2 regions of the Pseudomonas sp. UMAB-40 genome follow, and region 1 is predicted to be linked to the other one. Evidence: predicted binding sites of a transcription regulator. Region 1 holds the regulator's gene; the other holds the start of a gene.
The links. The regulator sigma-54, encoded in region 1, starts transcription at its own class of promoters, with help from an activator protein. The targets are predictions, from matches to a motif close to ANTGGCATNNANNTTGCTNT.

Region 1 (3,741 bases):
CGCAAGGAACTCGACAAGGCCGAGCGTCGCAAGGAGCTGGAAAGCCTGCTGCAGGAATTCCACATCAGCCACATCCGCGACAACCTCGGCATGAGTTTGTCCGGCGGTGAACGTCGCCGGGTGGAAATCGCCCGGGCACTGGCCACCAACCCGAAATTCATCCTCCTCGACGAACCATTCGCCGGTGTGGACCCGATTTCGGTGGGCGACATCAAACAGATCATCTACCACCTCAAGGCCAAAGGCATTGGCGTGCTGATCACTGACCACAACGTCCGTGAAACACTGGATATCTGCGAAACCGCCTACATCGTCAACGATGGCCAACTGATCGCCGAAGGTGACTCCGCCACCATCCTGGCCAACGAACTGGTCAAGGAAGTGTATCTGGGCCATGAGTTCCGCCTGTAAGCATTGAGGTGTCTGGCTGGTTGTCCGGGCGCTTGCCTCGATAAAAAATCAATACTTTTTTATTGTTACAGCGCTCTAGGCAAACGCTGCAGTTTCGGGCATATAATTTGCTTATGTTTGGCGCTCCGGCGCCCTGTAGTGGATGGCGCATGTGCGCCGGCGAATAAGGTGTTAAGCCCCTGCCATGAAACCATCGCTAGTCTTGAGAATGGGCCAGCAGCTGACGATGACACCGCAGCTGCAACAGGCTATCCGCCTGCTCCAATTGTCGACCCTGGACCTGCAACAGGAAATCCAGGAGGCCCTGGAGTCCAATCCGATGCTCGAACGCCAGGAAGAAGGCGACGACTTCGATAACGCCGACCCCTTGGCCGACAAAGCCGAGCAGCTCCCCAACGCCGACATTTCCGAACCCTCCTACCAGGAAACCGCCCCGACGGTGGATAACCTCGAGGAAGGTGACTGGAACGAGCGCATTCCCAACGAGCTGCCTGTCGATACCGCGTGGGAAGACGTCTACCAGACCAGCGCCAGCAGCCTGCCGAGCAACGATGACGACGAGTGGGATTTCACCACCCGCACATCGGTCGGTGAAAGCCTGCAAAGCCACTTGTTGTGGCAACTGAACCTTGCGCCGATGTCCGACACCGATCGCCTGATCGCCGTGACCCTGATCGACTGCATCAACAATCAGGGCTACCTGGACGAAACCCTCGAGGAAATTCTCGAGGCCTTCGATCCGGAACTGGACATCGAACTGGACGAAATCGAAGCCGTCCTGCACCGCATCCAGCAATTCGAACCGGCTGGCATCGGCGCCCGCAACCTGGGCGAATGCCTGCTGCTGCAATTGCGCCAACTGCCAGCCAAGACGCCTTGGCTGGCCGAAGCGAAACGCCTGGTCACCGACTACATCGACCTGCTCGGCAGCCGCGATTACAGCCAGCTCATGCGCCGCATGAAGCTCAAGGAAGATGAACTGCGCCAGGTCATCGAGCTGGTGCAGAGCCTCAACCCGCGCCCGGGCTCGCAAATCGAGTCCAGTGAAGCCGAGTATGTTGTCCCTGACGTGATCGTGCGCAAGGACAACGAGCGCTGGTTGGTCGAGCTGAACCAGGAATCGGTGCCACGGCTGCGGGTCAACGCCCAATACGCCGGTTTTGTGCGCCGCGCCGACACCAGTGCCGACAACACCTTCATGCGCAATCAGTTGCAAGAGGCCCGCTGGTTCATCAAGAGCCTGCAAAGCCGCAACGAAACCCTGATGAAAGTGGCCACCCAGATCGTCGAGCATCAGCGCGGCTTCCTGGAGTATGGCGACGAAGCGATGAAACCGCTGGTACTGCATGACATCGCCGAAGCGGTGGGGATGCACGAGTCGACGATTTCACGGGTGACCACGCAGAAATTCATGCATACCCCTCGGGGCATATATGAACTGAAATACTTTTTTTCCAGCCACGTCAGCACCTCCGAAGGCGGCGAATGCTCGTCCACAGCGATCCGCGCGATCATCAAAAAACTGGTTGCCGCGGAAAATCAGAAAAAGCCGTTGAGTGACAGCAAGATCGCTGGTTTACTGGAGGCACAAGGCATTCAGGTGGCTCGCCGCACCGTCGCCAAGTATCGCGAATCCCTCGGGATCGCGCCTTCGAGCGAACGCAAGCGGTTGATGTAGAGCCACGCCACAGCGTTCCAGTGGTAGATCATCTGATCTACCGCTTTATGCACTGGCAACGAAGGAGAAGCTGTATGCAAGTCAACATCAGTGGACACCAACTGGAAGTGACCGAACCTCTTCGCACCTACATCGGCGAAAAACTCGAACGATTAGAGAGGCATTTCGACAAGATCACCAACGTGCAGGTGACGATGACGGTCGAAAAGCTCAAGCAGAAAATCGAAGCCACGCTGCATATTCCCGGCAATGAAGTGGTCGCCAACGCGGAGCATACCGACATGTACGCGGCGATCGACGCACTGACCGACAAGCTGGATAAACAACTCAAAAAGCATAAGGAAAAGACCCAAAGCCTCCTTCAGGGCGCGACCGGTCGTTAACACTCCCAACCCATGATCCGACTTGAAAGTATCCTGACCCCCGGCCGTTCCCTCGTGAACGTGCCGGGCGGCAGCAAAAAGAAAGCCCTCGAGCAAATTGCCAACCTTATCCATAAAGAAGTCCCGGATCTGGAGATGCAAGATGTCTTCGAGGCTCTGATTGCCCGTGAAAAACTCGGCTCGACCGGTTTTGGTAACGGCATCGCCATTCCCCACTGCCGTCTGAAAGGTTGTACGTCGCCTGTCAGCGCACTGATGCACCTCGACGCCCCTATCGATTTCGACGCCATCGACGGCGCCCCGGTTGACCTGCTGTTCGTTCTGCTGGTCCCGGAAGCCGCTACCGATGCCCACCTGGAACTACTTCGCCAGATCGCCAGCATGCTCGATCGCAAGGAAGTCCGCGAAAAACTGCGCAGCGCCCCGAGCAATGAAGCCTTGTATCAGGTTGTCCTGGACGAGCAAAACGGTCATTAATCATGCGCCTGATCATCGTCAGTGGCCGTTCCGGCTCAGGTAAAAGTACCGCACTCGATGTTCTCGAGGACAACGGCTACTACTGCATCGATAACCTGCCGGCCGGATTACTGCCGGAACTGGCCGAGCGCGCGCTGATTCATACCGAGCTCGCACAACCGCTGGTTGCTGTGTCCATCGATGCGCGCAACCTGCCGAGTCACCTGTCGCGGTTTCCGGAATTGCTCGAAGAAGTCCGAAGTCGGCATATCAAGTGTGACGTGCTGTACCTGGACGCCGACGAAGAAACGTTGCTCAAACGCTTTTCGGAAACCCGCCGCCGCCACCCACTGAGCAACGCCAATCGCTCGCTGGCCGAGGCGATTCAGGACGAAAGTAATCTGCTGGGCCCGATCGCCGATCTGGCAGACCTCAAGGTGAACACCACCAACCTGAACCTTTATCAGTTGCGCGATACCATCAAGCTGCGCCTGCTGAACCAGCCGGAAGCCGGCACTGCGTTCCTGGTGGAATCTTTCGGATTCAAGCGGGGCATGCCGGTGGATGCGGACCTAGTGTTCGACGTGCGCTGCCTGCCCAACCCTTACTGGAAGCCGGAATTGCGCGAACAATCCGGTCTTGATCAACCGGTAGCCGAATACCTGGCGGCACAACCGGACGTCGAAGAGATGTTCCAGGACATCTCCACGTACCTGCTCAAGTGGTTGCCGCGCTTTGCCGCCAGCAACCGGGCTTACGTCACCATCGCCATTGGCTGCACCGGCGGGCATCACCGCTCCGTCTACCTGACCG
Region 2 (3,741 bases), on a different contig from region 1:
ATATCAATATGGCGTTGGTGGCAAATCCCGTGAGCTTTGCCCATTTACTCTACCGTCGGTACGCCAAGCCTGGATTAACGGCTGGCGAGAAGGACGCGGCGACAACTGGGACGGTATGACCGGCACTGCGGGAATCCACAGACTCAACGAACTTCACGCCGTCGGCTAACACAGGGCACACACTCCGACACGACAATCTGATTACGTAACGACTTAACACGCACGCCCCATCCGGGCGGCGGGCTCCGGCCCAGGGGCTCCTTCGAGGAGCCCTTTTTTATGCCTGCTTTTCGCCGAAATACAATTCCCTGTGTAGAAGCCGGCTTGCTGGCGATGGCGTCCTAAAGATCGCTATCGCCAGCAAGCCGGCTCCTACACAGGGTTCAGCGCAGGGCCGCGATGGCGTCGACACACTCGCGAATCAGCGCCGGGCCTTTGTAGATGAAGCCGGAGTAGATCTGCACAAGGCTCGCCCCTGCGGCGATTTTCTCAGCCGCGTGCTTGCCTTCGGTGATGCCGCCTACGGCGATGATCGGCAAGCGACCGGCCAGTTCGGCTGCCAGCACCTTCACGGTGTGGGTGCTCTTGTCGCGAACCGGTGCGCCGGACAGACCGCCCGCCTCGTCACCATGCTCCATGCCTTCGACGCCTACGCGACTCAGGGTGGTGTTGGTGGCGATCACCGCGTCCATCCCGGTTTCGATCAACGCTTGCGCGACCTGCGCGGTTTCTTCATCGGTCATGTCCGGCGCGATCTTGATCGCCAGCGGTACATGTTTGCCGTGGCGCAACGCCAGTTCTGCGCGACGGGTCGCCAGATCAGCCAGCAATTGCTTGAGCGAATCGCCGAATTGCAGGCTGCGCAAGCCCGGGGTGTTCGGTGAGCTGACGTTGACCGTCACATAGCTGGCGTGGGCGTAGACCTTGTCCAGGCAGATCAGGTAATCGTCGACCGCACGCTCAACCGGCGTATCGAAGTTCTTGCCGATGTTGATGCCCAGCACGCCCTTGTACTTGGCCGCCGCCACGCGCGCCAGCAGGTGATCGACGCCGAGGTTGTTGAACCCCATGCGGTTGATGATTGCCTCGGCTTCCGGCAGGCGGAAAATCCGTGGCTTGGGGTTGCCCGGCTGCGGACGCGGGGTGATGGTGCCGATTTCGACAAAACCGAAACCCAGCTGGGCAAACCCGTCGATGGCCGCACCGTTCTTGTCCAGACCGGCCGCCAAACCTACCGGGTTCGGAAACTCCAGGCCCATGACGTTCACCGGCATTTTCGCCGGCGCCTTGCACAGCAAACCGTTGAGGCCCAAACGCCCGCCCGCGCCGATCAGGTCCAGGGACAGATCGTGGGAGGTTTCCGGGGAAAGTTTGAACAACAGCTGACGGGCCAGGGTGTACATGGGCGGTTTTGACTCGAATGGCGGCGAAATGAGGCGGCGATTATAGCCGGGCATCGGTGTCGCAAGCGAGGCGCGCGACAAAATCAACGGGCGATGGCATATGCCTTGCACCGTCACTGACATCAGCACTCATGCCAACGGCGGGATGAGTCGAAAGACAAAGGCGTCGTCACCTGGCCTTGCCCCTGGCAAGCAGCCCGGTACGACGCTTTTTTTTTGGAAGGTGTTTAACCATGAATGAAACCACAGCGGGCCCACTGGCCTGGGTCAATGGCAGCGATGCCCCGGAAAAGACTGAAATCAACCTCGGTTTCATGGCCCTGAGTGATTGCGCCTCGGTGGTGGTCACGGCCACGCAGGGTTTCGCGCAGCCTTACGGCCTGACCCTGAACCTCAAGCGCCAGTCGTCCTGGGCCAACTTGCGGGACAAACTGGTCAGCGGCGAACTCGACGCCGCGCACAGCCTGTACGGCCTGATCTACGCCGTGCACCTGGGCATCGGCGGCGTGGCGCCGACCGACATGGCGGTGCTCATGGGCCTGAACCAGAACGGCCAGAGCATCAACCTTTCTCATGGTTTGCAGGCCTTGGGGGTGACCAGTCCTGAAGCACTGGACCGGCACGTGCACCAAAGTCGCCCAAAACTGACCTTCGCCCAGACATTTCCGACAGGCACCCACGCCATGTGGCTGTATTACTGGCTCGCAAGTCAGGGCATTCATCCGTTGCAGGACGTCGACAGCGTGGTGGTGCCGCCGCCGCAAATGGTCGCGCACCTGCAAGCCGGGCGCATTGATGGTTTCTGCGTCGGCGAGCCGTGGTCCGCCAGCGCGGTGAAGCAGAACCTGGGGTTCACCCTGGCAACGACCCAGACCATCTGGCCCGATCACCCGGAAAAAGTCCTCGGCTGCACCCGCGCCTTTGTCGAGCAGTACCCGAACACCGCCCGGGCGCTGGTGATGGCGATCCTCGAAGCCAGCCGCTTCATCGAAGACAGCAGCGAAAACCGCCGCAGCACCGCGAAGCTATTGAGCGCGCCCGAATACCTTGACGCACCGCTCGATTGCATCGAACCGCGCTTGCTCGGCGACTACGCCGATGGCCTCGGCAATCGCTGGCAGGACCCGCACGCGCTGCGCTTCCATGCGGGCGGTGAGGTCAACGTGCCGTACTTGTCCGATGGCATGTGGTTCATGACACAGTTCCGCCGCTGGGGCTTGTTGCGCGACGACCCGGATTACCTCGGCGTGGCCCGTGAGGTCCAGCAACTGGACGTGTACCGTGAGGCCGCCGGCGCAGTCGGTGTTGCCGCCGAGGGTGAGGACATGCGCAGCAGTCAATTGATCGACGGCAAAATCTGGGACGGCTCCGACCCGACCGGCTATGCCCGCAGTTTCAAGCTGCACGCCATGAGCGAAAGCTCGCCCCTTCTCGCCAGCCGCTGACAGGAGACTGCGAATATGTTGCGTATCCTGCTGATCAACGACACTGCGAAGAAAGTCGGTCGCCTGAAAGCGGCCCTGACCGAAGCCGGGTTCGAGGTGATCGACGAATCAGGTCTGACCATCGACCTGCCCGCGCGCGTCGAAACGGTGCGTCCGGACGTGATTTTGATCGATACCGAGTCACCCAGCCGCGATGTGATGGAGCAAGTGGTACTCGTGAGTCGCGACCAACCGCGGCCGATTGTGATGTTTACCGATGAACATGACCCCGATGTGATGCGCCAGGCGATCAAGTCCGGGGTCAGTGCCTACATCGTCGAAGGCATTCACGCACAACGCTTGCAGCCGATTCTCGACGTCGCCATGGCACGCTTCGAAAGCGACCAGGCCCTGCGCGCCCAGCTCAACGCCCGCGACCAGCAACTGGCCGAGCGCAAGCGCATCGAACTGGCCAAGGGGCTGCTGATGAAGATGAAGGACTGCAACGAGGAAGAGGCCTACACCCTCATGCGCCGCCAGGCCATGAGCCGGCAGCAGAAACTGATTCAGGTGGCGGAGCAGATTATTGCCATGAGTGAATTGCTTGGCTGAAGCCTTGCGGAGCCTATGAAGACGCCTTCGCGGGCAAGCCTCGCTCCTACAGGTCTTGTGTCGCCCACACCCTCTGAACTCACCAAAAAACCCGTAGGAGCGAGGCTTGCCCGCGAATGGCCACGACGCGGTTTCACCTGTTGGCACAGATCTCGCTAAGCAATCACTACAGGTAACCAACGGCGGTTGCCCCACCTACGACAAAGACGTCGCTCACCTCATTTGCCCATGGCGAATCGGGTGGCGGCGTTTTTTCGTTTTGGCCCCAGAGATCGGGGCCGGTGGTGCGGCCGAGGCGGCGC

Region 2: K0F88_RS20850 (CmpA/NrtA family ABC transporter substrate-binding protein) is a predicted target of sigma-54. The motif match lies at 1,496-1,515, and genes of this name have one in related genera.

Annotation. Positions count from the first base shown of each region.
Region 1 is NZ_LT607561.1:46,368-50,108, reverse strand. Features, by position in the region: gene lptB (LPS export ABC transporter ATP-binding protein) at 1-411, shown strand, start outside; gene K0F88_RS16445 (RNA polymerase factor sigma-54) at 596-2,089, shown strand; gene hpf (ribosome hibernation-promoting factor, HPF/YfiA family) at 2,164-2,472, shown strand; gene ptsN (PTS IIA-like nitrogen regulatory protein PtsN) at 2,485-2,949, shown strand; gene rapZ (RNase adapter RapZ) at 2,952-3,741, shown strand, end outside.
Region 2 is NZ_LT607565.1:53,210-56,950, reverse strand. Features, by position in the region: gene rmf (ribosome modulation factor) at 1-169, shown strand, start outside; gene K0F88_RS20855 (quinone-dependent dihydroorotate dehydrogenase) at 384-1,403, opposite strand; gene K0F88_RS20850 (CmpA/NrtA family ABC transporter substrate-binding protein) at 1,637-2,848, shown strand; gene K0F88_RS20845 (ANTAR domain-containing response regulator) at 2,864-3,439, shown strand.